Regions from separate parts of the Thermaerobacillus caldiproteolyticus genome, predicted to be linked through region 3. Evidence: predicted binding sites of a transcription regulator. Region 3 holds the regulator's gene; each other region holds the start of a gene.
What was found. The regulator Rex, encoded in region 3, represses fermentation and respiration genes when NADH is low (regulators of the CRP and FNR family bind a similar motif). The targets are predictions, from matches to a motif close to TTGTGAAATATTTCACAA.
Positions count from the first base shown of each region.

Region 1 (10,613 bases), 350 kb from region 3:
GGAAAGTTCGAGCGATATAGTAACCAGTGTTTGGACAAAGCGATTTACGTCTCAAGATGGAACATGGTCAGGAAATGTGTATGATTTTTATTTTAAAGTGATGGCACACTTCACCAACGTAGATTCTACATTGTCCCCTGCTTTGCATGAAGCGCTCATCAATGCATTAGTTCACGCTGATTACTCGGGCGAAGGTGGCATTGTCATTGAAAAAGAGCAGGATGTCTTTCGATTTTCAAACCCAGGATTATTTCGGATTCCAATTGATCACGCTTTTTCGGGTGGAATGAGCAATCTCCGCAATCCGAATCTATTTAAAATGTTTATTTTAATTGGACTTTGTAAACGGGCTGGTTCGGGGTTAAAGCATATTGAAATTACGTGGAAACAACATCAATGGAAGCAGCCGGAGTTTTTGCAACATACAAATCCAGAGCGCACGATTTTAACATTAACGATTCAATCATCGAAGTATCTTTTTCCAGATGAAACGGCTGCATCATATGAAACAGTTCATGTTGATGATATGCAACAGCATGAAAATGACGATATGAATGAACCGATGTTTGAGCAAGTAGTAAACTCCGTAAATAAGGATTTATACTCCGTAAACAAAAATCGACACTCCGTTAATAACCATAAAAACTCCGTAAACAAAGGTGTCGACTCCGTAAATAATGACATTAAGTCCGTAAATAAAGATCCGGATTTCATAAGTGATATGATGAACTCAGTAAATAAAGATTCTAACTCCATAAATAATCCATCGAACTCCGTAAATAACAAAAACGATCGATCTTCTGAGATGGCTTCGTTCGTTGAGTCTGGACAGATTCATGAAGAATTATGGAATATAGCGGAGTTAGCACGAAAGAAAAAACGTCTTCATCCAAGTGTAATGGAACAAATCATTTTACAGCTTTGTGCCAAAAAACCGTTAATGTTAAAAGAATTAGCCACATTGTTAGCAAGAACGCCTGATGGTTTGCGAAACAACTATTTAGCGAAGTTGTTAGACGAAGGGAAAATACAATTAAAATATCCTAATCAGCCAAATCACCCAAGGCAAGCTTATATAACGAAGAAATGATTTTTCTTTATATTGTACAATAACAGTAGGATTCACAATTTGTTCAATATATAACAAACAACTGTTTGAAAAAACGTATTACAATAAGAGCAAACATGGTAACATTAGGAGTGAGAACATGATTGTTTGCGAGTGGAGAGATTTTTCAACTGATGTAGCAACTTATACACTGGAGAGCTTTGAAGAAACGATTGGCGACTCGTTTGAAGCGATGATGTTTGAAGAGGGGAATGACATCCCTTCTTATATATGGACAGTTAATTACGTCGTTATTATTAAAAGAAATACACGAATGTATCATGATATTTCATTTACTAAAATTCCTCGCAATCCTGTTTGCGAGTAGCAGTAACGAGCTATCTTGGACGATAGCTCGTTTTTTACAAAAAAAAAGATTGTTCAATATTTCACAAATTTGACAAACCGAAATCCCAGTCGACCGTTTATAATGAAAGTGTGCTGGATGAGATGATTCTCATCTAAAATTTTTCTTTTTGTTTGTGAAATTCTTCACAAATTAATAGGAGGTCGTCAACATGGCTGTTGAAGAAAAAGTGTTAGACAAAAAAAGTGAAGTGACCAAAATGATCGACCAGCTTGTCGCGAATGCTCAAAAGGCACTAGAAAGATTTAGAGATTACGACCAAGAAACGATTGATAAAATCGTTAAAGAAATGGCGTTGGCTGGACTCGATCAGCATATGTCATTAGCAAAACTTGCAGTCGAAGAAACAAAACGTGGTGTATATGAAGATAAAATCATTAAAAATATTTTCGCAACCGAATATATATACCACAATATTAAGTACGATAAAACGGTCGGTATTATTCGTGAAAATCCGCATGAAGGAATTGTGGAAATTGCAGAACCGGTTGGTGTAATTGCAGGGGTAACACCAGTAACAAACCCGACATCAACGACGATGTTTAAAGCACTTATTTCGATTAAAACACGTAACCCAATCATTTTTGCTTTCCATCCATCTGCGCAAAAATGCAGTAGTGAAGCAGCAAGGGTTTTACGTGAAGCAGCGATTAAGGCAGGCGCTCCAGAACACTGTATCCAATGGATCGAAACACCTTCATTAGAAGCAACACAACAACTCATGCATCATCCAGGTGTTTCTCTCATTTTAGCAACTGGTGGCGCAGGTATGGTGAGGGCTGCTTATAGCTCAGGAAAACCAGCTTTAGGTGTTGGTCCTGGTAACGTCCCTTGTTATATTGAAAAAACGGCGAATGTGAAACGAGCGGTCAACGATTTAATTTTATCAAAAACATTTGATAATGGCATGATTTGTGCTTCTGAGCAAGCTGTAATCATTGATAAAGTGATTTACGACAAAGTCAAAAAAGAAATGATCGAAAACCATTGTTATTTCTTAAATGAAGAAGAAAAGAAAAAAGTAGAAAAACTCGTGATCAATGAAAATACGTGCGCTGTCAACCCTGATATCGTTGGGAAACCGGCATATGAAATTGCAAAAATGGCTGGTGTCGACGTACCGAAAGACACGAAAATTCTTGTTGCCGAATTAAAAGGAGTCGGTCCGCAGTATCCACTTTCTCGCGAGAAGCTAAGCCCTGTGTTAGCTTGTTATACAGTAAATAGCACAGAAGAAGGTTTTAAGCGTTGTGAAGAAATGCTAGAGTTTGGGGGATTAGGTCACTCAGCTGTGATTCATTCTGATAATGAAGATGTAATCACAGAATTTGGCAAGAGAATGAAAGCAGGCCGAATTATTGTCAATGCTCCATCTTCACAAGGAGCGATTGGTGATATTTATAATGCATATATTCCATCGCTAACACTCGGCTGTGGTACATTTGGCGGAAACTCTGTATCAACGAACGTAGGAACGATTCACCTCATTAATATTAAGAAAATGGCGAAAAGGACTGTCAATATGCAATGGTTTAAAGTACCACCAAAAATTTATTTTGAGAAAAATGCTACGCAATATTTGGCGAAAATGCCGAATATCTCAAAAGCGTTTATTGTTACAGACCAAGGTATGGTGAAACTGGGATACGTAGATAAAGTGTTATATTATTTACGAAAACGCCCAGATTACGTTCATTGCGAAATTTTCTCGGAAGTAGAGCCCGACCCATCCATCACGACGGTGATGAAAGGTGCCGATATGATGAGAAGCTTCGAGCCAGATGTGATTATTGCGCTCGGCGGCGGTTCAGCGATGGACGCAGCGAAAGCGATGTGGCTGTTCTATGAACATCCAGAAACAGACTTCAATGGATTGAAACAAAAATTCTTAGATATTCGGAAACGTGTTTTTAAATATCCAAAGCTAGGCCAAAAAGCGCAATTTGTGGCGATTCCAACAACATCAGGAACGGGTTCAGAAGTTACATCATTTGCGGTTATTACCGATAAAGAAAATAACATTAAATATCCATTGGCAGACTATGAATTAACACCAGATGTGGCGATTGTCGACCCGCAATTTGTCATGACATTGCCAAAACATGTAACAGCCGATACAGGGATGGACGTACTAACTCATGCGATCGAAGCATATGTATCTAATATGGCAAACGACTATACAGACGGTCTTGCAATGAAGGCGATCCAACTTGTTTTTGAATATTTACCAAGAGCTTATAAAAACGGAAATGACGAAGTTGCCCGTGAAAAAATGCATAATGCATCAACGATTGCGGGTATGGCATTCGCGAATGCGTTCTTAGGCATTAATCATAGTTTAGCTCATAAACTTGGTGCGGAATTCCATATCGCTCACGGACGGGCTAACACCATTTTAATGCCGCACGTCATTCGCTATAATGCAACAAAACCGAAAAAATTCGTAGCATTCCCTAAATACGAATATTTCGTTGCAGATCAACGTTATGCAGAAATTGCAAGAATGCTAGGCTTGCCAGCTCGGACAACCGAAGAAGGGGTAGAAAGCCTCGTTCAAGCGATTATTAAGCTAGCAAGAGAACTAGAGATTCCAATGAGCATTGAAGCATGTGGTGTCAGCAAACAAGAATTTGAAAGCAAAGTCGAAAAATTAGCAGAGCTTGCCTTTGAAGATCAATGTACAACCGCTAATCCGAAGCTCCCGCTTGTCAGCGATTTAGTAGAAATTTATCGCCAAGCGTTTAAAGGAGTGTAATAGATCCCTCAGCTTCTCCTCTGAGAAAGGCTTATGAATCAAGGGAGCGGGTCCCTTATTCATAAGCTTTTTGTATGAAAAATAGAAGCTAAATTATTGTAATTACAATATCGCATTTTTCATTAGATGGTGGCGAGAGGAACGACCGCCATGTGAGTTTTCTGTGCAAATAACTGCGAGTCCTATTATTTCATCAATAGATTGGGAGTAGAAAATTACTCATGGATACTTTGATTCACAAACACTTCTGCAGGTGAATATGTCTATGGCGGCTAAGCAGGGATTTTTTCTTTTTTTGTCAACTTTCCCACCAATCGGCTGATGCATGAAGTAGAATTGCAATGAAAAGACCTCTTACGTTACGTAAGAGGCACGGAAGGTTCATTTCCATGTAAGATTTGTTGTGCCATTTGAATGCTTTCTTCCGAAGGAGGTTCAATACCCTCAAGAGGGTAAGCAAGTCCAAGGGTCTTCCATTTGTATACCCCCAATTTATGATAAGGAAGGATTTCGATTTTCTCTACGTTGTTGAGTGTGCGAATAAATGCGGCGAGACGGTGTAAGTCCTCTGGATCATCTGTAACCGTTGGAACAAGAACGTGACGAATCCAGATAGGAACGTTTTTCTCGGATAACAATTGCGCGAATTGCAAAATATGTTGATTCGTTTTCCCGGTTAATTTGCGGTGTTTTTTTTCATCAATATGTTTTAAATCGAGTAAAATTAAGTCGGTATACAAAAGCAATTCGTTCAGTTTCTGTTGAAATGCATTTTCTGTTGTGTAACAGCCTCCAGATGAGTCAATGGTTGTATGAATACCGATTTTTTTGCACTCTTTAAATAGCTCAATTAAAAAATCCATTTGTAAGAGCGGTTCGCCACCGCTGACAGTAATCCCACCGCCTGAAGCTTCGATAAACGGGAGATATGTTTTTAAATCTGTGATAATTTCCTCTACCGTCATTTCTTTTCCTTTGCCAATTTCCCACGTATCGGCATTATGACAATATTGGCAACGTAACACACACCCTTGTGTAAACACGACGTAGCGAAGACCAGGACCGTCTACGGTACCACATGATTCAATCGAGTGAATAAACCCTTTCATCGGATGATGCTCCCCTTCCTTATAGAAGCTCCCCCCTCACGAAGAGAGTACGCCGTGAGGGGGGATTTTTTTTCTTACATACTTTCGTGGAATGTACGGTTAATGACATCAATTTGTTGTTCGCGTGTTAATTTAATGAAGTTAACTGCATATCCGGAAACACGAATCGTCAATTGCGGATATTTTTCCGGATGTTCCATTGCATCTAATAATGTCTCGCGGTTAAAGACGTTAATGTTGAGATGGTGACCACCTTTTTCTGCATAACCGTCTAAAATCGCAACAAGGTTACGAACTCGAGTTTGTTCATCTTTTCCTAACGCTTTTGGTACGATCGAGAACGTATTCGAAATTCCGTCTAACGCATATTCGTATGGCAATTTAGCAACAGAGCTTAAGGAAGCTAACGCCCCTTTTGTGTCGCGGCCATGTAACGGGTTCGCTCCTGGAGCAAATGGCTCACCAGCGCGGCGGCCATCAGGGGTATTCCCCGTTTTCTTACCATATACTACGTTTGAGGTGATCGTTAAAATAGACGTTGTATGTTTCGAATCGCGATATGTTTTATGTTTTTTCAATTTCGTCATAAAACGCTCAACTAAATCGACTGCGATTTGATCGACACGATCATCGTTATTTCCGTATTTCGGGAAGTCGCCTTCAATTTCAAAGTCGACAGCAAGACCATTCTCATCGCGAATCGTTTTTACTTTTGCGTATTTAATGGCGCTTAACGAGTCCGCAACAACGGATAAACCAGCGATACCTGTTGCCATTGTTCGTAAAATATTCGTATCATGGAGCGCCATTTCAATGCGTTCGTAGCAATATTTGTCATGCATATAATGAATAATATTTAACGTATTAATATAAAGCTCAGCGAGCCATTCTAAAACATGGTCAAACTTGCGCATAACTTCATCATAATCTAAATATTCAGATGTAATTGGCGCAAATTCTGGCCCGATTTGGATTTTTAATTTTTCATCGACACCGCCGTTAATCGCGTATAATAACGCTTTCGCAAGGTTTGCACGCGCACCGAAAAATTGCATTTGTTTACCGATTCTCATCGCCGATACGCAGCAAGCAATTCCGTAATCATCGCCAAATTCAGGGCGCATTAAGTCGTCATTTTCGTATTGAATCGAGCTTGTTTTAATTGACATTTTTGCGCAATATTCTTTGAATTTTTCTGGCAATTGTTTTGACCAAAGCACCGTTAAGTTTGGTTCTGGCGCAGGGCCTAAGTTATCTAATGTATGAAGGAAGCGGAATGAGTTTTTCGTGACTAACGGACGACCATCAATCGCTATACCGCCAATGGACTCTGTTACCCACGTTGGGTCGCCGCTAAACAATTCATTATAATCAGGTGTTCTTGCAAATTTAACAAGACGCAATTTCATAACGAAATGGTCAACGAGTTCTTGGGCTTCTTTTTCTGTGAGCTGGCCTTCTTGTAAGTCGCGTTCGATATAAATATCTAAGAAAGTGGAAACGCGTCCTAAGCTCATTGCAGCGCCGTTTTGTTCTTTAATCGCTGCTAAGTAAGCAAAATAGAGCCATTGAAATGCTTCATGTGCATTGCGTGCTGGTTGAGAAATGTCGTAACCGTAGCTGAGTGCCATTTGTTTTAATTCTTTTAAGGCACGAATTTGTTCGGAAATTTCTTCGCGAAGGCGAATGATGTCTTCTGTCATTGTTCGTGCGCCTGTATTTTTCAAATCTTTTTGTTTTTCTTCAATTAATCGGTCAACACCGTATAAAGCAACGCGGCGATAGTCGCCGATAATGCGGCCGCGTCCATATGCATCAGGAAGACCTGTAATAATGCCGGCTTTGCGTGCCGCTCTCATTTCATCGGTATATGCGTCAAATACACCTTGGTTATGTGTTTTGCGATATTCAGTGAAAATCTTTTTAATTTCATCGCTTACTTTATAGCCGTATGCTTCACATGATTGCTCTGCCATGCGGATACCGCCAAATGGCATTAGTGAGCGTTTAAACGGTTTGTCCGTTTGAAATCCAACAATTTTTTCTAGGTCTTTGTTTAAATAACCAGGATCATGGGAAGTAATCGTTGAAACGATTTCGGTATCCATATCAAGAACGCCGCCTTTTTCGCGCTCTTGTTTCGATAACTCCATCACTTGTTCCCATAATTTTTTCGTAGCTTCAGTAGGCCCTTCGAGAAAAGATTCATCCCCATAGTAAACAGTAACGTTGCTTAAAATGAAATCGCGAACATCAATCCCCTTCTTCCATTTTGTTCCTTTAAATCCTCTCCATGGTTCTAATGAAATTTCTTTCACGACAGTTTGTTTCATAATATCCCCTCCCATAAGACTATAACAGAGCCGTGAAATTTTATATAACAGCTTCTGAATATAGAATACTATATTTGCTTAAGAGTGGAAGAACGTATTATTGAATGATTTGTGAAATATTGAGCAAATAAATAAAAAGGATAATCCCTAGATAGTTACTATGATTTTATTTTTCAATACATACACTCCTCTGCTTTTTCTATTACGTCTCAAGTCTTAGAGAAAAATAAAGCTCAGGCTCATTATAGAAGGATCATTTCGTTGGTAATATTGGAAATAAGAAAGGAGGAAAAAGAGATGAAAAAGTGCGCCTTACTGGTTGCAGGCGGAGTGGCCGCGATCGTGCTTGTCGCTAATCTTGGCTCCATCGTCGGTTTAGCGATTAGCCTCGTGATTATGTATTATGCCTTTAAAAAATTCGTGCAAGCGAAAACAGTCGTAAAAAAAGTATTTTGGGCGGTGCTTGGGCTCATTGCGCTTTCCGCTGCTGCTTCCAACGTACCGGCTATCATTGGTGTCGCTGCAGCCTATGTGTTGTATATCGTGTACAAAAAGTGGAACAAACATAAACCAATCATGGAACCAGTGGATGATCCATTTATCAATTTTGAAAAACAATGGGCAGAGTTAAAACGGAACTATTAAAAGGGAGGAAAACGGACATGACTCATTTATTTACTCGTATTAAAAATGTTATTATGGCTGATTTACATGAGATGCTTGACAAAAAAGAACAGCAAAATCCTATTGCGTTATTAAATGAATATTTGCGGCAATGTGAACGAGAAGTAGAAAAGACGCGTCATCTTCTGGAACGCCATTACTTATTAAAAGAAGAATTGACGCGTGAGTATCATCATGCAAAAGAGCTCGCAGAAAAGCGGAAAAATCAAGCGCAAATTGCTTCACAGGCAGGAGAAAGTGAATTGTATCAATTTGTCGCTCATGAGCAAGCTAAATATGAAGAACGCGCATTGCACCTAAAGGAGTCGCTTCAGCAGACGATTCATCAGCTTGAAGAATTAGAGCGAAAATATGAAGAAATGAAACATAAGTTAAAGGATATGCAAATTAGACGAATGGAGCTTATGGGACGGGAGAATGCCGCACGTGCTCATCATCGAATGAACCGAGTATTAGAAGCAGAGCACTACGGAAAACCGTATTCTCGGTTCATTGAAATTGAACAATATCTTGAACGTCTCGAGCAGAAAGTGAAAGCTGATTATTATTCAAGCACCATTGATGCACGCATTGCTCAATTAGAGAGAGAATTGAAAAAACAAGGAACCGATTCAAATTTATAATGAAAACGTGGTATTCTAAAAGGGCGTAGATCTTTGCGCCTTTTTTCTTCTAGAGGAAAAAATCATCCAATCGGAGGAGGGAGGAAATGTTATGCTTCGTAATCAAAGAACAGATTGGGTTAGCTGGGCGATCCTCATCGCCATTACACTCTTTCTAGCCGAATTGCTATTGTTTCATGGAGGAGCTATTTTCTTCCTGATGATAACGGTTGGATGTATGTATATAGGACGAAAACGGATGCCAAAGATGTCGGGAACCGCCCTTTTTTGGTTTGGACTCATTAGTTTTGTGATTTGCTTATTTCATATGGTAACGTTTCGATTGTTTTTGTTTCTGTTTTTTGTATATATAGTTATTCAGTTTGCCCAATCAAAGCGAACTCCTATACGGATTCAACCGATTATTCAAGAACAAAGCAGCCAAACAGAAGAAGCTCTTTTCCAGCGAACACCGTTGTTGCAAAATACTTTTTTTGGTAGTCAAAAAACGCCAGAACATGTATATGAATGGAATGATATCGACATTCAAGTGGGGATTGGTGATACGATCATTGATTTAAGTTATACTGTTCTCCCTAAAGGAGAAGCTGTTGTTGTCATTCGGCATTTAATTGGAAATATCCAAATTCTCGTACCTTATGAAGTAGAAGTTAGTATTCATCATTCTGTTATCATTGGTTCACTTTCTGTGTTTCAACGCAGTGAGACAAAGTTATTCAACGAGACATTGCATTTCCAAACAGCGGGGTATGATAAGGCAGAGCGAAAAGTCAAAATCCTCACCTCGATGATCGCGGGAGCTTTAGAGGTGAAACGTATATGAATATGTTGAAGAGACAGATTTTGATAGGAATGGGCTTTTCGCTTCTTTTGTGTATTGTCGCGATAGCGGCTGTTTTTATGACATATCCATTGCCGCACTGGTCTTTATTATGGGAACGAGAAATGATGGATGTCCCGTTTATCGTTTTTTTGTTTGGGATGAGTCTCATCATTGGAGCGACGTTTGGTATCGTTTCCGGTCTTTTTTGGCAAAAACAATGGCGGGCGTTAACCGATGCATTGCGTCAGCTTGAACAAGGACAGCCAATTGAAAGGAAGGAGACGCTACGGTTAAAAGAGTTAGAGGCAATGATGATGCGCATTGAAAAGATTCAAAAGCATATGGCGGAACAGGTCAAATTGTCTCAACGACTTGCCAATGAAAAAGCGGAAGATCAGGAAAAACGCATTCAAGAGCTTGTCTCGCAAGAGCGTCACCGATTAGCGCGAGAGCTTCATGATTCAGTTAGCCAGCAATTGTTTGCTGCTTCTATGCTCATCTCGGCGATAAATGAGGCAAAGACGTTTTCAAATGAGAGAGAAGCCAAGCAATTCCAATTAGTAGAGGAAATGATTCATCAATCACAACTCGAAATGCGGGCCCTTTTACTTCACCTTCGTCCGGTTGCATTAAAAGGAAAGTCGCTCCAAGAAGGCATTCAAGAGCTTTTAATGGAATTACAACAAAAAGTTCCAATGAAAATACAATGGAAAGTGGAACCGATCCCACTGGATAAAGGAGTGGAAGACCATCTATTTCGTATTTTGCAAGAATCGGTATCCAATACGCTTCGTCATGCGAAAGCAACGAC
Region 1 is NZ_CP064060.1:3,063,240-3,073,852, reverse strand. Features, by position in the region: gene ISX45_RS15375 (ATP-binding protein) at 1-1,090, shown strand, start outside; gene ISX45_RS15370 (hypothetical protein) at 1,209-1,436, shown strand; gene adhE (bifunctional acetaldehyde-CoA/alcohol dehydrogenase) at 1,627-4,230, shown strand; gene pflA (pyruvate formate-lyase-activating protein) at 4,590-5,339, opposite strand; gene pflB (formate C-acetyltransferase) at 5,414-7,672, opposite strand; gene ISX45_RS15350 (lmo0954 family membrane protein) at 7,970-8,317, shown strand; gene ISX45_RS15345 (PspA/IM30 family protein) at 8,335-8,979, shown strand; gene liaF (cell wall-active antibiotics response protein LiaF) at 9,071-9,802, shown strand; gene ISX45_RS15335 (sensor histidine kinase) at 9,799-10,613, shown strand, end outside.
Region 1: the regulator Rex is predicted to act here: its motif matches at 7,782-7,799, upstream of pflB (formate C-acetyltransferase).

Region 2 (10,613 bases), 360 kb from region 3:
TCGCTACACCTCCGTTGCCAAAACCAAAGATGATCATACCAAGACCAACTAGAATCATAAACACAATCGTGACAATTTTAATAAGTGCGAACCAGAATTCTAACTCTCCATATGCTTTTACGGCAAGAAAATTCACCGTTGTCATGATGACGAGAGCTGCTAATGCCCAAATCCATTGCGGAGTATCCGGGAACCAATATTGCATGTAAACCCCAACCGCTGTAATTTCCGCCATACAAGTAACAACCCATAAAAACCAATAATTCCAACCAGTTAAATAACCAGCAAGAGGGCCTAAATAATCCCGCGCATAGCGGCTAAATGAGCCAGCAACGGGATTTTCGATTGCCATTTCACCTAAAGCACGCATAATAAAGAACATGATAAGACCGCCAACTGCATATGCTATTAAAATCGCTGGCCCTGCTAGTTTAATAGCAGACGCAGAGCCAAGAAATAATCCAACTCCAATCGCTGCACCGAGGGACATAAGGGTAATATGTCTTTCTTCTAATCCTCGATGTAGTTCTTTGCCAGGAGTAGAGTTTGGCATATGGTTTCCTCCCATCAAGACTATTTTAATTTTAGAAAATAAATAAATCATTTTGATATATTTGTAAAGCGCTTACATTCCAAAAACTTAATTTTAATATATACAAAATAAATATGTTTGTAAATAAATTTAGTTAGGTAAATTTTTTCAATTGAGACTATATTACAATAATTTTTACATTTGCTAATAAAAAATATATGGCAGCATGCATAGGATGACATCATTTCTGTGTAAAGCAGGGAAGCATTGGTTATGCACTTGGTAATTGCTATTGACTATGAAAAATAGTACGGTTTTGCTGAGTGATTAGGATTGAAACATTAAAGCAAGAAGTATAGGGTCTTCTTGAATGCGTCGTATTTACGCCGTTGTTGCCGAGCAATTTTTGAATTCATTCAAGGGCATCACGGACTTTGGTCGTTGAGCAAAATGCTTTCCAAGTGCTGCACAAATCGCCCCATCTCGGCTACGTTATTCAAACCGTTGAAACCCTCATGTTCGTCCTCAGAAAAGATGTACTTGTCGACGAGCACGTACGTGAGAGGGATTGGATGTAATGATTGAAGGACTCCAAAGAAAAGAAGGAAGTTCTCTCTTTTTTGCTTGGATATCACCAGAAGTGAGTCATTTGCCCACCCTCCTGAAATTTTGTACAATGGAATTCGCTCTAGGCAAATATGATGGAACGAAGGAGGTTGCAATGAACGAACAAGAGGCAAAAACGTTCATTGAACAGTTGCAGCACGAAGGACTATTAACGGAAGAAAATCGCCCAATTTGGGAAATGATTGTTCCAGAGCGTTTGAAACGGATGTATGATGTGTTGAATCAACGCACTCGTTATATTACCGTGTTAACAGAGGCGGTAGATGATCCGCACAATCAAGCAGCGGTATTGCGCACGGCGGAGGCGTTTGGATTGCAAGATGTGTATGTCGTCACAGGGCAGGCGCCGTTTCAGCCGAATCCGTTTGTGACGCGACATGCCGACAAGTGGCTGACGCTTCATCAAAAGCGGGATATTGCGACTGCTATTAAGGAGTTGCAAGCGAATGGATATCAAGTGTTAGCGAGTTATCTAGGAGAAGGAACGGTTCCGCTTCACGACATCGATCTGTCGCGACCTACCGCACTCTTATTTGGGAATGAGCACCGCGGTGTTTCGGAAGAGGCGGTTCATTTGTCGGATGGAACCTTTATCATTCCGATGTACGGCTTTGTGCAAAGTTTTAATATATCGGTTGCGGCGGCTCTTACGTTGTACGATGTCACCGAGCGGGCGCGCAAGCAAGCAGGTGAAACGTATTATTTAACATTCGCTGAGAAAAAAGAGCTTTATGAAAAATGGATGTGGCAAACGCTTCAGCCGCGCATTCGAAAAATGATGGAAGAACGTCTTGGACGATCCTATTGATCTTCTCATGTTGCGATGAGAAGGTCAATTTTTTTATTTGAGTTGTTTCTTGGTATGATTGTATGTTTTATACATACAAATGAACATTTCATGAACAATTCGTGAACATATTGTGACAAATGTTTTTCCGAATTGTGAACTTTTTCTCAAGCTGATTCCAAACATTTTTACTTTTGATATGTTAGAAAATATAATAATGGTTTGGATTCGTGTGTTAATGTTACTTCGTAAATGAGCATGAAGGAGGAAGCGCACCTATGCAGCAAGTGAAAAATAAGGTGTGGAAATGGTTTTCATTGCTTCCATTATCGTTACTATTGTTTCTAAGTGGATGCAGCGAAAACATGGTTGTTTTACATCCAAAAGGTCCTGTTGCCAAAAGTCAATATGAGTTAATTGTTTGGTCATGTGGTTTTATGGCTTTCATTATTATTGTTGTTTTTGTGTTATTTACGATTGTTCTTATCCGTTATCGCGAAAAGCCAGAAAATGCTGATTATGAGCCGCCTGAAGAGGAAGGAAACACGTTATTGGAAATCGTGTGGACGGCTATTCCGATTTTAATTGTTACGGCGCTGGCGATTCCAACGGTGAAAACAACGTTTGCGCTTGAAAAGCCAACTCAAAAGGATGTAAAGCCGCTAACAATCCATGTGACGGCGGCAAACTGGAAATGGATTTTTAGTTACCCAGAACAAAACATCGAAACAGTGAACTATGTCAATATTCCAGAAGATGTTCCAGTAAAATTTAAGTTAACATCGGTCGGTCCAATGAACTCATTTTGGGTACCGGAGCTAGGTGGACAAAAGTATGCGATGGATAGCATGGAAACAGAGTTGATTCTTCAAGCTGATCATCCTGGCTCGTATATGGGGCGAAGTGCGAACTTCTCTGGTAAAGGCTTTACGCATATGGAATTTGAAGTCGTTGCACAAACAAAAGATGACTTTGAAAAATGGGTAAAAGAGGTACAACGGACGGCACCAAAGTTAAATAAGGGAAAATATGCGAATATTTTAAAGCCTGGACTTGTCGGTCGAATGACGTTTTCCAATACTCATCTTGAATGGATTGATCATGCGGAACAAAATAGTCATGATCATATGAGTATGAGCCTTGAAGAAGACGTATGCGAAACAAAATAGTCATCATATGAGTATGGGCCATGAAAAAGAGAAAGAACATCATGGTCATAGGCATTAATGGTTTTCAGTCGATTGCTATCCATTATAAGCAGCGTGTGGAAGGAGGAATGTGCGCATGAAGTGGAGCGAATTTTTCGTAACAGGCGAGCCGCTTATTTATGCCGCTGATGTCTCGATTGTACTGACAGCGATTGGAATTGTTTTCGTGCTTACGTATTTTAAAAAATGGAAATGGCTTTGGAATGAATGGTTAACAACTGTTGATCATAAAAAGATTGGTGTTATGTATATTATTTCCGCGGTATTGATGTTATTCCGCGGCGGTGTCGATGCGTTATTAATGCGCGCGCAACTAACAGTGCCAAATATGAAATTTCTCGATTCTCAGCATTATAACGAAATTTTCACAACCCATGGTACGATCATGATTATATTCATGGCGATGCCGTTTATTATTGGGTTAATGAATATTGTCGTGCCGCTACAAATTGGTGCACGAGATGTTGCTTATCCTTATTTAAATGCGTTAAGTTTCTGGTTATTTTTCGTTGGTGCGATGTTGTTCAATATTGCATTCGTTATTGGTGGTTCTCCGGATGCCGGATGGACATCTTACTTCCCGCTTGCCAGCAAAGAGTTTAGTCCGGGGGTAGGGAACAACTATTACGCGGTTGCCTTGCAAATTTCCGGTATTGGTACATTAATGACAGGGATTAACTTCTTAGTCACCATTTTAAAAATGCGTGCGCCAGGAATGACGTTAATGCGCATGCCAATGTTTACATGGACGATTTTAATTACATGTGTCATTATCATTTTTGCGTTCCCGGTGTTCACGGTTGCGTTAGCACTTATGACATTTGACCGTTTATTTGATACGCAATTCTTTACAATGGCAAATGGCGGTATGTCAATGCTTTGGGCGAACTTGTTCTGGATTTGGGGTCACCCTGAAGTATATATCGTCGTTTTACCAGCATTCGGGATTTTCTCTGAAGTTGTTAGTACGTTTGCGCGCAAACGTCTGTTTGGTTATAAAGCAATGGTATTTTCGATTGTAGGAATCGCCTTTTTAAGCTTTCTTGTATGGGTGCACCACTTCTTTACGATGGGCGCAGGAGCTGCGGTGAACTCGTTCTTCTCGATTACAACGATGGCGATTGCGATTCCGACAGGCGTAAAAATTTTCAACTGGCTATTTACGCTTCGGAAAGGGAAAATTCGCTTTACAACAGCCATGCTTTGGTCATTGGCGTTTATTCCGAACTTCGTCATCGGTGGAGTCACTGGGGTGATGCTGGCGATGGCGGCGGCGGATTATCAATATCATAACAGTTATTTCTTAATTGCCCATTTCCATTATGTATTAATTGCAGGTACGGTGTTCGCTTGTTTTGCCGGACTTCATTACTGGTATCCGAAAATGTTCGGTCATATTTTAAACGAGCGTTTAGGAAAATGGACGTTCTGGCTATTTATGATCGGCTTTAATATCTGCTTCTTCCCAATGTATTTCTTAGGATTAATGGGAATGACGCGACGCATGTATACCTATTCTGCGGGACTTGGTTGGACTCCGCTTAACGTTGTCGCGACAGTGGGCGCCGCTTTAATGGGCATTGGCTTTATTGTGTTATGCTATAACATTTATTACAGCGCGCGTTACGGCGAGCGCGACATGACAGGGGACCCATGGGATGGTCGTACGCTCGAATGGGCGACATCTTCACCAGTTGCACATTATAACTTTGCGATTATTCCAGAAGTCACTGATTTAGATGCATATTGGGTCATGAAAAAAACAGGAAAAGGTCTAGAAATCGACGAAGAGAAATTGAAACCGATTCATATGCCAAGCAATTCTGGTCGACCGTTCCTCATTTCGATTGCCTTTTTCTTTGCGGGATTCGGCCTTGTGTTTGAATGGTATACAATGGCGATTATTGCGACGATATTTATTATACTTGGTTTAATTCTTCGCTCGTTTGATGATGATGATGGTTACTACATTAGTGTGGATGAGATTAAACGCACCGAGCGTTTGGCACGGAAGGGGGCGTAACAATGGCAGAAGTTGCTCATCATTATGATGAAAAAATGCCGTTAGAATATCGGACAGAGGAAAGCCGCCTGAATATTTTAGGATTCTGGATTTTCCTTGGCGCAGAGGTCGCGCTCTTTGCGACCCTGTTTGCCACTTATCTCGTATTATTTCAACGCACAGGCCACGGTCCAACAGCTATGGAGCTGTTTAAAGTAAAAGAAGTAATGATTGAAACTCTTCTTCTGTTAACGAGCAGCTTCACTTGTGGGCTTGCAATTCATGAAATGCGCCGCAACCGTTTAAAAGGATTGCTGACGTGGCTGATTATCACCCTTCTTTTAGGAGCAGGGTTTATTACGTTTGAAATTAGAGAGTTTATTGATTACGTCCATGAAGGCGCGACGATTCAGACGAGCGCATTTCTTTCGAGCTTTTTCGTGCTTGTCGGTACGCACGGGGCGCACGTGAGTCTTGGAATTGGTTGGATGATTTTAATTATTATTCAACTTCTCCAACGTGGTTTTACGCCGCGAACAGCGCGAAAAGTGTTCATTGTTAGTTTGTATTGGCATTTCCTTGACGTTGTATGGATTTTCATCTTTACGCTAGTTTACTTGACAGGGATGGTGATATAAGATGGCAACGAACGATCACCATGAAACATTTCCTTGGAAACATGTTATTGGATTCGTTTTATCCCTTGTGTTAACGTTCGCGGCATTATGGGTCGTATTGTCATCGGGATTAGCGACGAAATTGATTATTGGCATTATTGTGATACTGGCAATGTTGCAAGCGAGTTTGCAGTTGTTTATGTTTATGCATATGACAGAAAGTGATAGCGGGAAAATCCAAACGATTAACATGGCATATGCCTTTTTTATCGCGATTGTTATTGTGATTGGTTCAATTTGGGTAATGTGGTTTGTAGTGTAATAATAAAGCTGGTTTTCCATTTTAGGAAAGCCAGCTTTAAATATATTGACTTAAAACATAGTTTTGTGGTAGGATTACTGTAATTTAATAGGGAAAGTCTTATCAAGAGAGGCAGAGGGAATGGCCCTATGAAGCCCAGCAACCGCTGACATTGGTCAGAAAGGTGCTAATTCCAGCAGAACCGTTTGTTCTGAAAGATAAGATGAAGCGATGAACAAACTTCTTCTTATCGAAGAAGTTTTTATTTTTATAGAGTAGTAGAGGGGGAGAGTAAAATGAGATACGGTTTTTGGATGCCTATTTTCGGCGGATGGTTGCGAAACGTCGAAAATGAGCAAATGCCAGCGACATTTGAATATGCGAAAAAAGTCATTCAAGCAGCGGAAACATGGGGTTATAGTACGACGTTGATTGCCGAGTTATACTTAAATGATATTAAAGGTCCTGAACATGATTCACTCGAAGCATGGTCAACGGCTGCGGCATTAGCAGCGGTAACGGAAAAAATTGAAATTATGACAGCAGTACGACCGGGATTTCATAATCCGGCAGTGACGGCGAAAATGGCGGCGAATATTGATCATATTAGCAATGGACGATTTACGCTAAACGTTGTGTCTGCTTGGTGGGAAGAAGAAGCACGCCAATATGGGGGCATTTTTACGGCGCATGATGAGCGTTATGATCGTACAGAAGAGTTTGTTCAAGTGTTAAAAGGGATGTGGACAGAAGAGGTATTCCATTTCCGCGGGAAATTTTATGAGGTGCAAAATGCTCATTTGGCGCCAAAGCCGGTTCAAAAACCATATCCCATTTTGTATGCCGGCGGTGAAAGTGAGCGAGGCAAGCAGGCGATTGTTGAGCATTGTGACGCATATGTTATGCATGGAGGGACAGTGGAGGAAATTGCAAAAAAGATTGCCGATATGAAAAAGAGACGTGCGGATGCAGGAAAAGCGCCGTTCCGGTCATTTGGAATGGCTGCATTCGTCATTTGCCGCGACAGCGAAGAGGAGGCTCTCGCCGAATTAGAGCGCATTACTGATGTGAAACAATCAAGCGGTTATGCGGGATACAACGATTTTGTCAGCAAATCGCAGCTTGAATTGCAAGTGAAACTACAAGATTATTCTGTATCTAACCGCGGGTTGCGCCCGAATTTCGTCGGAACGCCAGAACAAATTGCCGAGCGCATTTTAGCTTATGAAGAAGCGGGAGTTGATTTATTGCTTTTACAATTCTCTCCGCAGCTAGAGGAGATGGAGCGGTTCGCAAAGCAAGTGATGCCTTTAGTAGAGGAACGGAGACAATTATCGGCAATCAAAGGAGGAAAATAAGATGAGTAAGATTTATATTATCCATGAAAACCGCGAATGGACAATTCATTTAACGAGACGATTGGAAGAATTAGATTTGCCTTATGAAGAATGGTTTTTAGATGAAGGAATTGTTGATTTATCAGTTATACCGCCAGAGGGAGTATTTTATAGCCGAATGAGCGCTTCTTCGCATACGCGGGATCACCGTTTTGCACCTGAACTGACGGAAGCTGTGCTTTCTTGGCTTGAACGACATGGGCGCAGAGTGCTGAACGGAAGCCGGGCGTTGCGGTTAGAGGTAAGTAAAGTAAATCAATATATGGCGTTGAATGTTCATGGGATTCGAACGCCGAAGACGATTGCCGCTGTTGGCAAGAAACAAATTATTGAAGCAGCAAAACAACTTGGTTCTGCTTCATTTATTACAAAGCACAACCGTGCTGGAAGAGGACTTGGGGTGCAATTGTTCCACTCGGTTGAGGCGTTACAACAATATGTAGAAAGCACTGCATTTGAAGATTCCGTTGATGGAATTACGCTCGTTCAGGAATACATCCAAGCTCCTGAGCCGTTTATTACTCGCTGTGAGTTTGTCGGCGGGAAATTTATCTATGCCGTAAGAGTAGATACATCAGAAGGGTTTGAACTTTGCCCAGCCGATGCGTGCCAAATTGGCGATTTATTTTGTCCGGTTGGAGAAACAGCGGCTCGTCCAAAATTTGAAATTATCGACGATTTTTCAGACCCGATCATTGAAAAATATGAGCAGTTTTTGCGCGCGAATGATATTCATATTGCTGGCATTGAGTTTATTCGCGATCGAAACGGTGACATTTTTACTTATGACGTGAACACCAATACGAACTATAACTCGGAAGCCGAAGCACGCGCCGGGAAGTTCGGTATGCTTGAAGTGGCGAAGTTTTTAGGAGAGGAATTGAAACAGTTGTCGTCATCTGTCACTTACAGATTAACAAATTAAGAGTGAAAAAGCCCTTTTCTATAAAAAGGGCTTTTTCTTTACAATACTTTTGACAGAAACGATTTTGTCCGTTCGTGTTTTGGATTGTCGAAAATTTCACTTGGTGTCCCTTCTTCAACGATGTAGCCGCCGTCCATAAAAATGACACGGTCACCGACTTCGCGAGCAAAGCCCATTTCATGTGTTACAACGACCATTGTCATTCCTTCGTTCGCCAGTTGTTTCATGACGGCTAGCACTTCGCCGACCATTTCTGGGTCCAAGGCCGAAGTCGGTTCGTCAAACAGCATCACTTTCGGTTCCATTGCCAGTGCTCGGGCGATGGCGACACGTTGTGCTTGTCCGCCGGATAGCGAGTCAGGGTAGACGTTGGCTTTATCTTGAAGACCAACCTTTTTTAGCAGCTCCATGGCTTTTTCTTTTGCTTTTTCGATCGGCCACTTTCGTACTTTTACGGGAGCTAATGTAATGTTATCCAGTACAGTCATGTGTGGAAATAAGTTAAAGCGCTGAAATACCATTCCTACTTCTTCACGTACTTTATTAATGTCGGTATTTTTGTCTTTTAAATGAAATCCATCGATAATAATGTCTCCATCATCGAAATCTTCAAGAAGGTTTAAGCAGCGTAAAAATGTTGATTTCCCTGAGCCGGATGGCCCGATAATAACAACCATTTCTCGTTCCTGAATATGGGCATCAATTCCTTTTAACACTTGCAAATCGCCGAATGATTTTTTTAAATTCGTAACTTTAATCATTGGTTCGAATACTTCCTTTCCAAATAGTGTAGTAGTTTACTGAGGGAAAGGGTAAGAAGTAAATAAATGAATGCGACTGTTAAATACGGTTCCCAAACGCGATAATATTGTCCTTGTGCTGCTTTTCCCCAATACATAAGCTCGGGAGCAGCAATGACCGCACCGAGAGAAGAATCTTTAATTAATACGATAAATTCGTTTGTAAATGGCGGAATCATCCGCTTTAACGCTTGTGGTAAAATGACATAGCGCATTGCTTGAATGTGGGTCATTCCAAGCGAACGGGCCGCTTCCATTTGCCCTTTATCAATCGATTGAATCCCTGCGCGGAAAATTTCCGCAACATAAGCGGCAGAGTTTAATGATAAAGATACAGCCAGTGAAACAGTTGCACTCGGTTGGCTAAATAGAAGAGGCATTAACCCGAGGTGAACGAGTAACATTTGTACCAATAGAGGGGTTCCTCGGAAAAAGTTAATATACCATTCAAACGGCAGGCGGACGAACCGCTTTGTTGACATTTTGCCAAGCCCGATCGCAAGCCCGAGAATAGAGCCCGCAATAATGGCAGTGATAGATAAACCGATCGTTAATAAAACGCCTTGCAGGAAAAATGGGGCGTATTCTTTTATAATGTCAAAACGAAAGTCCATTCTCCTCACCTTTCTTATAAAAATTGCGTAACTAGCGATTGATAGTTACGCAATTTTTCACATGTATGTTATTGCTGTTTGGTTAAGTTATCTATGTTTGGTTCATGACCAAACCATTTCTTGTAAATTTCTGCGTATTTGCTGCTGTCGATCACTTTTTTAATTGCTTCGTCAATTTTCGGTTTTAATTCGCTTCCTTTTGGGAACATGAGCCCATAAAATTCAGATTCAAAGTTCGTTGGGTCTTCAATGGTTTTTAATTTTTTATCAGGATTGTTTTTTACATATTCGTTCGCTACCGCGTTGTCTGTGACAACTGCTTCTACGCCCCCGTTTAAAAGGTCCATAATGGCGACAACCGTGTTTTCGAATTTTTTAATATTTTTATTTTCTTTACCAAGCAATTTTTCAACAGCAGCTTGTCCGGTTGTTCCGTTTTGCACGCCAACGACTTTTCCTTTTAAGTCAAGCGCGTTTTTGATAGGGCTGTCTTCTTTCACAAGAATCATATGAGTAGATTCAAAGTAAGGAACGGAGAAATCATACGTTTGTTTTCGATCATCGTTGATTGTAATACCAGAAATTGCTAAATTTACTTCTTTCCCTTGCTGCACTGCTGCGAATAAAGGATCCCAGCCGATATTTTTTAAGTCGTAGTCTAATCCAGCTTCTTTCATGACTGCATCTAATAAATCAACGTCAAAACCAACGATTTTTCCTTTATCCATATACTCAAACGGAGCGAATGAAGCATCTGTTCCAACAATAACTTTTTTCTTCGCATCCCCTGCTGAGGAAGTTGG
Region 2 is NZ_CP064060.1:3,050,884-3,061,496, reverse strand. Features, by position in the region: gene alaP (alanine permease AlaP) at 1-553, opposite strand, end outside; gene ISX45_RS15320 (TrmH family RNA methyltransferase) at 1,254-1,967, shown strand; gene qoxA (cytochrome aa3 quinol oxidase subunit II) at 2,225-3,115, shown strand; gene qoxB (cytochrome aa3 quinol oxidase subunit I) at 3,231-5,177, shown strand; gene qoxC (cytochrome aa3 quinol oxidase subunit III) at 5,180-5,794, shown strand; gene qoxD (cytochrome aa3 quinol oxidase subunit IV) at 5,796-6,095, shown strand; SAM riboswitch class I at 6,192-6,299, shown strand; gene ISX45_RS15295 (LLM class flavin-dependent oxidoreductase) at 6,371-7,432, shown strand; gene ISX45_RS15290 (ATP-grasp domain-containing protein) at 7,434-8,396, shown strand; gene ISX45_RS15285 (amino acid ABC transporter ATP-binding protein) at 8,435-9,157, opposite strand; gene ISX45_RS15280 (amino acid ABC transporter permease) at 9,154-9,810, opposite strand; gene ISX45_RS15275 (basic amino acid ABC transporter substrate-binding protein) at 9,879-10,613, opposite strand, start outside.
Region 2: the regulator Rex is predicted to act here: its motif matches at 2,100-2,117, upstream of qoxA (cytochrome aa3 quinol oxidase subunit II).

Region 3 (10,613 bases):
ATCAAGAAGATGCTCTTGTAATGTGGGTGAATTTACAATGAATAAAGATGTGTATGTACTTGGAATTGAGACAAGCTGTGATGAAACGGCAGCGGCAGTGGTCAAAAATGGTCGAGAAATTGTGTCCAATGTAGTTGCTTCACAAATCGACAGTCATAAGCGTTTTGGCGGCGTAGTTCCAGAAGTAGCTTCTCGCCATCATGTCGAGCAAATTACGCTTGTCATTGAAGAAGCTATGAATAGAGCGAATCTTTCGTTTGCGGACTTAGATGCGATTGCTGTGACGCAGGGACCGGGATTAGTCGGGGCGCTTCTCATTGGTGTTAATGCGGCAAAAGCGTTGGCGTTTGCGCATCAAATTCCGTTAATTGGCGTCCATCACATTGCCGGGCATATTTATGCGAATCGGCTCGTTACGGAGATGAAATTTCCGTTACTTTCTCTCGTTGTTTCTGGAGGCCATACGGAGCTTGTTTACATGAAGGAGCACGGGAAGTTTGAAGTGATCGGAGAAACGAGAGACGATGCGGCGGGGGAAGCGTATGATAAGGTGGCTAGAGCGTTACATCTCCCGTATCCGGGGGGACCGCACATTGATCGACTTGCCCACGAAGGAAGTGTGACGATTGATTTGCCGCGCGCTTGGCTTGAAGAAGATTCGTATGATTTTAGCTTTAGCGGATTAAAATCTGCGGTGATGAATACGTTGCATAACGCTGCGCAGCGTGGCGAACAGATTGATGCGAAAGATATGGCTGCAAGTTTTCAAGCGAGTGTCGTTGATGTGCTAGTGGCAAAAACGGTAAAAGCAGCTCAAGAATATCAAGTTCGTCAAGTGTTGTTAGCTGGAGGAGTGGCTGCCAATCGAGGTTTAAGAGCAGAACTAGAACGGAAGATGGCGGAGCTCGAAGAAGTGGATCTTGTCATTCCCCCTCTTTCACTTTGTACGGATAACGCAGCGATGATTGCAGCGGCTGGAACGATTTTATTTGAACAAGGAAAGCGGGCAGATATGTCGTTAAATGCAGATCCAGGTCTTGAATTGTCATGAGAGAAGAAAAATCTCCTTGTTGTCAAGGGGATTTTTCTTTTTTAAAAAAACATTTCATTGTGAATAGTTTTATCCACAGGATGTTAATATTGTGGAAATTTACGATAAATGAGAGAACATCAATAAAAGGTTAACCACAAAATTTTGTGAATATATAAGCTAAATTTTGTGGATATTGTGGAAAAATACGTGAATAACTTTATTTTTAAAGCAAGTTGTTGTGGAAAAAGGTGTGGGTATGTGACTAATATAAAATAATCCATAGTCAAAGTAGACTATGGATATATGTGAAATTATTATTGTAATGTATGCAATGCTTCCCATTCTTCCATTAATTGTTCTAATTTCTCTTTCATTGTTTCATTTTCTTTTGTAAGTTGTTGGACTTTTTCGTGATTTTGATATATGTCAGGATCACATAATTGTTGATCGATGTGCGCAATTTGTTGTTCGATTTCGCTAATTTCATTTTCAATCTCTTCAATTCGCCGCTTTCGTTGTCTCTCTAATTTTTTGGCTTCTTTTTCTTGTTCATAGTTTGGTTTGTTAGCTGATTCGTCCTTGCGACGGGTCGCTTTTTCTTCGGAGGCAAGGCGTTCGAGTTCAAGCATTTCCGCTTTTTTGGTGATGTAATAGTCGTAGTCTCCAAGATATTCGGTAATGCCGTCTTTGGTAAGTTCGTATATTTTGGTGGCGATGCGATTAATAAAATAACGGTCATGGGAAACGAACAGGATCGTTCCTGGATAGTCAATCAGTGCATTTTCGAGCACTTCTTTGCTGTCCAAATCTAGATGGTTCGTTGGCTCGTCTAAAATGAGAAAATTCGCTTTTTGCATCATTAATTTGGCGAGTGCCAGCCTTGCTTTTTCTCCACCGCTTAATGCGGAAACGGGTTTTAACACATCATCCCCGGAAAATAAGAAATTACCTAGTACGGTACGAATTTCTTTTTCTGTTTTTGAAGGGTATTCGTCCCATAGTTCATCGAGCACACGTTTATTGGATGATAAATTCGCCTGGTTTTGATCATAGTAGCCGATTTTGACATTCGAGCCGTAGCGAAATTCCCCTCTTTGTAGCGGAATTTTTTGCACGATTGCCTTTAAGAGCGTCGATTTTCCGATTCCGTTAGGCCCTACTAAGGCAATGCTGTCCCCTCTTGTGATTCGAAACTGAATGTTATGAATTACTGGTTTCTCGTCATGATAGCCGACAGAGACCTCTTCTGCGGTCAACACTTCGTTCCCGCTTTGTCGTTCGATATCAAATGAAAATGAAGCCGATTTTTCGTCCCCGCTCGGTTTGTCGATTCGTTCCATTTTTTCGAGTTGCTTACGTCGACTTTGTGCCCGTTTCGTTGTTGAAGCACGGGCAATATTGCGCTGAATAAAGTCTTTTAATTTCGCGATTTCTTCTTGTTGCTTTTCATATAATTTTAATTCCCGCTCGTAGTCGTCTGCTTTCTGTTGTAAATAACGGCTGTAATTGCCTATATATTTTTTTATTGTTGTTCTCGATAACTCATATACTTGGGTGACGACTTTATCAAGGAAGTAACGATCGTGGGAAACGATGAGAATGGCTCCGGGATATGTTTGTAAATACTGTTCCAGCCATGTTAATGTTTCGAGATCTAAATGGTTCGTTGGCTCGTCCAAAATGAGCAAATCTGGCTTCATTAGTAATAATTTTCCAAGAGCAAGACGGGTTCGCTGGCCGCCGCTAAGCGATTGAACGGAAGTTGTCGTATAGTCGTATTCGGAAAAATTCAAACCGTGTAAAACGGAGCGAATATCGGCTTCATACTGATACCCACCTTGTTCTTTAAATCGCTCCTGTAGGGTATCGTAATCTTTTAATAATTTTTCATAACGCTGAGGGTCGGCCAACATATTTGGGTCACCCATTTGCAGTTCCATCATCCGCAATTCTTTTTCCATTGTTTTTAGCGGAGCGAACACTGTCATCATTTCATCCCATATTGATAACGTGGAATGAAGACCGCTATCTTGGGCCAGGTATCCGACCGTTACATCCTTCGGCTTAATGATTTCCCCGCTATCATAAGACATTTCACCGGCAATGATTTTTAGAAGTGTCGATTTTCCCGCTCCGTTTCTCCCAACAAGAGCAACCCGGTCTTTTGATTGTATTTCTAGTTTTATATTCGATAAAATAAGTTCAGCTCCGAAATATTTTGCCAGTTGATTGACTTGTAAAATGATCATTGTTTTTCACCTCTCGTTCGACAATAATAGTGTAGCGCAAATCGTTTTCGTTGGGCAATAAAACGAGTCGGAAAAGACAGATGAGAAAAAATAGTGTATAGTTTATAATGTGGAGGAGATTTACATTGTCATCGTTTACTCACTTTAATGAACAAGGTCATGCAAAAATGGTCGATATTACAGAAAAAACTGATACGGTTCGGACCGCTGTGGCAAGAACGAGCGTGATGATGAATAAAGAAATTTATGAAAAAATCTCGAATCGCGCGATCCAAAAAGGAGATGTTCTTGCCGTTGCTCAAGTAGCCGGAATTATGGCGGCGAAAAAGACCGCTGATCTCATTCCAATGTGCCATCCTTTAATGTTAAGGGGTGTCGATATTCAATTTGCTTGGGATGTGGAAGAACAGACGTCTCGCTATCAACTGCTCATTACAGCAACTGTAAAAACAAAAGGAAGCACAGGGGTTGAAATGGAAGCGCTAACTGCGGCTTCTGTCTGTGCATTGACGGTTTACGATATGTGTAAAGCGCTAGATAAAGGAATTATCATTGGACCAACTTATCTAGTGGAAAAAACAGGTGGAAAATCAGGTCACTTTCGACGAGAGGACAAGTAGTTGGCTAAAGAGAATGTGGGGGAGTAGTCATGAACAATGAACAGCTAAAAATTCCACAGGCAACGGCGAAGCGTTTGCCGTTATATTATCGCTTTTTGAAAAATTTACATGCCTCAGGAAAGCAGCGTGTTTCTTCAGCAGAGTTAAGCGATGCAGTAAAAGTAGATTCCGCCACGATTCGCCGTGATTTTTCGTATTTTGGAGCACTTGGGAAAAAAGGCTATGGCTATAATGTGAACTATTTATTGTCTTTCTTTCGCAAGACGCTCGATCAGGATGAAATTACGGAAGTAGCATTAGTAGGGGTCGGAAACTTAGGAACGGCTTTTTTAAACTACAATTTTACGAAGAATAATAACACGAAAATTGTCATGGCATTTGATGTTGATAAAGCAAAAGTAGGGGCGAAAGTAGGCGGGGTACCTGTTTATCACCTTGATGAGTTAGAGGAGCGTCTTCATGATGAGATTTCTGTGGCGATTTTGACGGTACCAGCTCATGTGGCACAGGCTATTACAGATCGTCTTGTGAAAAAGGGGATTAAAGGGATTTTAAATTTCACTCCCGCTCGACTAAACGTACCTGATAATATTCGTGTTCATCATATTGATTTGGCCATCGAATTACAGTCATTAGTGTATTTTTTAAAAAACTACCCATCTAAATAAAAGGGAGCGAATCATGAATGAAATACTTGCTCATTTTGGTTGTCATCGTATTATTATTTGGAACGAAGAAGCTTCCCGATCTCGGGAAGTCGCTCGGTCAATCGTTGCGGGAATTTAAAGATGCTACAAAAGGGTTAGCAGATGAGGATGAAGAAAGCAACAAAAAAGCGTAATAGATAATGGTAGGATGATTAGGTATGAACGATAAAGAAATGTCCGTATATGAGCATTTAGGAGAATTACGAAAACGGCTTATCATTGTTGTTGTCTTTTTTGTCATCGCGATGATTGCTAGCTTCTTTTTAGTAGAGCCAGTCATTTTGTATTTGCAGAAAGCCGGTGAAGCGAAAGAATTAACGATGAACGCGTTTCGATTGACAGATCCTATTAAAATTTATATGCAGTTTGCGTTTGTGATTGCACTAATCATGACTTCACCAGTTCTGCTTTATCAACTTTGGGCGTTTATCAGTCCAGGATTATACGAGAGAGAACGAAAAGTGACGTTGAGCTATATTCCACTGTCTCTTCTTCTTTTTTTGGCGGGTGTGAGTTTTGCTTACTTTGTCTTGTTTCCATTTGTCGTTCGCTTTATGCAAAATTTAGCTTCTAGCCTAGGTATTCATCAAGTGATTGGGATTAATGAATATTTTGAATTTTTACTTCAGCTCGTTTTGCCGTTTGGCTTAGTCTTTCAGCTGCCTATCATCGTTATGTTTTTGACAAGACTAGGACTGATTACTCCAATGTTTTTAGTAAAAGTACGCAAGTATGCTTACTTTGTTTTGCTGATTGTGGCAGCGATTATTACCCCTCCGGATGTATTGTCACAGGTGATTGTCATGATTCCGCTCTCGATTTTATATGAAATAAGCATATGGATTTCCAAGATAGCTTATCGAAGAGCACGGTTAGCGGAACAATAAGAAAAGCGAAAGCGACCCAATTCCGCTTAAAAATTGCCCGCTTCCTCTGGGCAAACAGCGAAATGTAACCATCCTAGCTCCCGTGATGGGCAAATGCTCTTCACCCGCTGGACGTTTTTTGCTACCTTGAGGGGGCTGGTTTGGTCCCAGAGCTCTCGGGCATGACTTCGCCAGTTTATGCTTTGCGCAAGTTTTGCATGGATGTCAATTCGAAAAGTAAACTGTTTGGGTGCTGAAGCTAGACAAGCCTCCTTAAAAAAGAAAGCAAGGTGTAAATTCGGATATAACAAGAAAACCTCCCGTGTAATGCAGGGAGGTTTATTTTTTAAAATAAAAAGCGAGCATGCGCAATGCTGTCCCGAAGTCTAGTGTAGCGATCACCATTAACACAATCGTAGAGAAGTTCCAAATGGTTTCGTGAGCACTTTGAATCGCTAGATACGTGAATAATGCTCCCATTAAGAAATAGAACAATGCAATATGTAACGGTGAAGTTCTCATGTTATCAAAATCCTCCAAATATGAACTGGACATGTTCTGCTTGTCGCATTATTTTTTCGATTTCATCCGCGAAAATAGTTTGCATAAAAACAACGAATGTGTTCATGGTCACGTGAGCAAATATCGGTACGATAATGCGCTTGGTTTTCGCATAAAGAAAGGCAAAGGTAACCCCCATCGTTGCGTACAGTAAGAGATGCTCAAGTTCCATATGGACGACAGCAAATAATAATGAGCTTACAATCGCTGCGATGAAGAAATTATATTTTTTATAAAGGGAACCGAAAATAATTTTTCGAAAAATGATTTCCTCTAAAATCGGCCCGATGATGGAGGTAACAATCACAAGTGATGGAGTCAGTCTAATGATTTCCACAATTCTTCTTGTATTTTCTGAGCCCGGTTCGATTCCAAAAAAGCGAGTTTCAATCGTAGCAGCAATGCTTTGAGAAAACAATGCTAGAAAAAACCCTCCTATGGCCCACATGACAGTCGCCACATTGGAAGCACGATGGCGAGCATTATACTGCTCTTTTATGTCCTCTTTTAATAAAAATAAGATGATCAAAAATGTAACAAGGAAGCTAATAACCGCCCAATAACCGGAAGCGACCGAATTCGCTGTATATTCATCGGCCGATGAAGAACCAACTCCGATCGCACGTAACAGTGGAACACCAACGATTCCTGACAGCTGCATAATGATATATGCAATTATGATATACCAGTGGCGCCGTTTCAATGGAAATACCCCTTTTCTAAAAAATAATCGTGCTTCTCGTATTTTAGCACAACTTCCCACGAAATCATCACAAAAAAGTTTTTATAATGGCGATTTAGATTTGAAAGAATGTGACATAATTGAAAAGGGTGCATGAAAAATAAAATTTTTTATATTTTCTACTTGCAAAAAAAGGAGAAGTTCATTAATATTATAAGTGTGTTAGCACTCGATATAAACGAGTGCTAATAAAACGATGCGAAAATTATGTTTAAGGAGGTTGTTTCCCGTGTTAAAGCCATTAGGTGATCGCGTTGTTATTGAGCTAGTTGAGACAGAGGAAAAAACTGCAAGTGGTATTGTGTTACCAGACACTGCGAAAGAGAAACCACAAGAAGGAAAAGTAGTAGCTGTTGGTACAGGTCGCGTACTTGACAGCGGTGAACGTGTAGCTCCAGAAGTAGCTGTTGGCGATCGTATCATCTTCTCAAAATATGCGGGTACAGAAGTAAAATATGAAGGCAAAGAATATTTAATTTTACGTGAAAGTGACATTTTAGCTGTAATTGGTTAATGTGAATCCTTATACAGCTTTTATAACATAGATATACAAAAAAATACTTAACCATTACATTTCATAAGGAGGTAACGGGGTATATGGCAAAAGAAATTAAATTCAGCGAAGAAGCTCGTCGTGCGATGTTACGCGGTGTGGATAAATTAGCTGATGCAGTAAAAGTGACATTAGGTCCAAAAGGCCGTAACGTTGTATTAGAGAAAAAATTCGGTTCTCCATTAATCACTAACGACGGTGTAACAATCGCGAAAGAAATCGAATTAGAAGATCCATTTGAAAATATGGGTGCAAAGCTTGTTGCTGAAGTAGCAAGCAAAACAAACGACGTTGCTGGTGACGGTACGACTACTGCAACTGTATTAGCTCAAGCGATGATCCGTGAAGGCTTAAAGAACGTAACAGCTGGCGCGAACCCAATGGGTATCCGCAAAGGTATCGAAAAAGCTGTAGCTGTTGCGGTAGAAGAATTAAAAGCAATCTCTAAACCAATCGAAGGCAAAGAATCTATCGCTCAAGTTGCTGCGATTTCTGCTGCTGACGAAGAAGTAGGTCAATTAATCGCAGAAGCAATGGAGCGCGTAGGTAAAGACGGCGTTATCACTCTTGAAGAGTCTAAAGGCTTCACAACTGAACTTGAAGTTGTAGAAGGTATGCAATTTGACCGCGGTTACGTTTCTCCTTACATGGTAACAGACTCTGACAAAATGGAAGCAGTGCTTGAAAATCCATACATCTTAATTACTGACAAAAAGATTTCAAGCATTCAAGATATTTTACCAGTATTAGAGCAAGTGGTACAACAAGGCAAACCTCTATTAATCATTGCTGAAGATGTAGAAGGCGAAGCTCTTCCAACATTAGTTCTAAACAAACTTCGCGGTACATTTACAGCTGTTGCTGTTAAAGCTCCTGGCTTTGGCGACCGTCGTAAAGCAATGTTAGAAGACATCGCTATTTTAACTGGCGGTGAAGTCATCACTGAAGAATTAGGTCGCGACTTAAAATCCACAACAATCGCATCACTTGGTCGCGCTTCTAAAGTTGTTGTTACAAAAGAACATACAACAATCGTTGAAGGTGCTGGCGAAGCTGATCGCATTAAAGCTCGCATCAATCAAATTCGCGCTCAATTAGAAGAAACTACTTCTGAATTTGATCGTGAAAAATTACAAGAGCGCTTAGCGAAATTAGCAGGCGGCGTAGCGGTAATCAAAGTTGGTGCTGCTACTGAAACTGAATTAAAAGAGCGCAAATTACGCATTGAAGACGCTCTTAACGCTACACGTGCAGCAGTTGAAGAAGGTATCGTAGCAGGCGGTGGTACAGCATTATTAAACGTATATAACAAAGTTGCTGCAATCCAAGCTGAAGGCGACGAAGCTACTGGTGTGAAAATTGTCCTTCGTGCTATCGAAGAGCCAGTTCGCCAAATCGCACAAAACGCTGGTCTAGAAGGTTCTGTTATCGTTGAACGTTTAAAGAATGAAAAACCTGGCATCGGCTTCAACGCTGCAACTGGCGAATGGGTTGACATGATTGAAGTTGGTATCGTTGACCCTACAAAAGTAACTCGTTCTGCGCTTCAAAACGCAGCATCTGTTGCATCTATGTTCTTAACAACTGAAGCAGTTGTCGCAGATAAACCAGAAGAAAATAAAGGCGGCAATGCAGGTATGCCTGACATGGGCGGAATGATGTAAGGCTTTTGAGCCTTTCGTTGGAGAAATAGCTACGGCTATTTCTCCTCTATTATTTTAAGGAGTAGTCATGTAAATAATTTATATCAATAGCAATAACCACTTCCTATAAAAATTTAGGGAGTGGTTTTTTGTTGCTAAAATTCGCTTATCAAGGCTTTTTGGATGACAGATGCTTCAAGAACACGGACTAAATTATGAAATGACTTTAGGGAAATTTGTGGACTATTTTTGGCTCATTAATGGTTGCATTTATCTGTTCTTTCAACAAGTTCATTTTTACTTATGTGTACGTCTTAAGTAGGGACGCTTTTTTGTTCTAACGGAGCAGGTTAATTTTGCGAAATGTTTCTATCTTAAATTAAGATTAGTTTAGGTAAAGGCTAGATGGTTCTAATCCGAGGGGTATCGATTTCAACAGAGGAAAAAGGGAGCGATACCTTTCTGTATGAATAAGTAGGTATATTTGAAGGACAGCTAATTAGTTGACATAATTGGAATAGAACAGTACGCACCTCTTAATAAAATCACATAATATTATTGCTTACCGATAGAAATTTTTCATCTATCGGTTTATTTTTTTTAAATTTGATAGGATTTAACAATAACGAACGTATTACTAAACAGATACTGAAAAATAAATGAAGGAGGGGTGGAGTTGCGTGTCACAGAAGAAAATGTTGTTCAACAAATAAAATTGAAAAATGAAGAAAGTATTTCTTATGTACTTCAAACATATGGAGGGCTACTCAATGCAATTATTCGAAAATATCTTCAAGGAAACCAACAAGACATAGAGGAATGTTTAGCAGATGTATTAGTTTCGGTTTGGTTTCATATTGATTCATTTGACCCTACAAAAAATGAATTTAAGCAGTGGATTGCAGCCATTGCTAAGTACAGAGCAATTGATTATGTACGAAAGTCCGAAAAAGAAAAGCAACATATAAGTAAATTTGAATTGGATGAAAGGTTATCTGGTCAATCTGTTTCAGAGATACACATGTTCGATATGGAAATCTTGTTAAATGAACTTTCTGATGTGGAACGGACTATTTTTAAAAAATATTATATCGAGGGCGTACCCTCTAGAGAAATTGCGACTTATTTTAAATCGAAGGAGTCTTGGGTGCATAATAAGCTGTCTAGAGGTAGAAAAAAGTTAAAAAACATCTTATTAAGAGATGAGGGATCATAATATGTCTATTTTTAAAGACCTAAATGATGTCAAATTAGATTTAAGTGAATTTGAAGAAATGCCACTGTCAAAACATGAACAAAAAAGAATTTTAAAAAAGGTAAAAAAGGAAATTTCTTTAAGGAAACCGAAGAAGAAATGGTTAGGAGTAGGGATTGCTTCTGTTGCTGTTTGTGTTCTTAGCTTATCTCTAACAATTGATAAAGGAACTATCGCAAGTATGCCGTTTGTAGGTGGAGTCATTGAAAAATATATAAATTCAAATGAAAATCTCGATTATTCGGCATATAAAACGGCTATTGGAGAAACGGCTGAAAATGAGCTTGGAAAATTAACATTAAATGAAGTCATGATAGACGACCGACAATTATTTTTAAGTGCCACATTCGAGCCAGCAGAGCATGTAGACTTTGACTACCAGAC
Region 3 is NZ_CP064060.1:3,413,316-3,423,928, forward strand. Features, by position in the region: gene rimI (ribosomal protein S18-alanine N-acetyltransferase) at 1-41, shown strand, start outside; gene tsaD (tRNA (adenosine(37)-N6)-threonylcarbamoyltransferase complex transferase subunit TsaD) at 38-1,051, shown strand; gene ISX45_RS17220 (ABC-F family ATP-binding cassette domain-containing protein) at 1,348-3,282, opposite strand; gene moaC (cyclic pyranopterin monophosphate synthase MoaC) at 3,408-3,902, shown strand; gene ISX45_RS17230 (redox-sensing transcriptional repressor Rex) at 3,932-4,570, shown strand; gene tatA (twin-arginine translocase TatA/TatE family subunit) at 4,588-4,743, shown strand; gene tatC (twin-arginine translocase subunit TatC) at 4,768-5,496, shown strand; gene ISX45_RS17245 (YdiK family protein) at 5,815-5,997, opposite strand; gene ISX45_RS17250 (CPBP family intramembrane glutamic endopeptidase) at 6,002-6,739, opposite strand; gene groES (co-chaperone GroES) at 7,008-7,292, shown strand; gene groL (chaperonin GroEL) at 7,376-8,995, shown strand; gene ISX45_RS17265 (sigma-70 family RNA polymerase sigma factor) at 9,651-10,190, shown strand; gene ISX45_RS17270 (DUF4179 domain-containing protein) at 10,192-10,613, shown strand, end outside.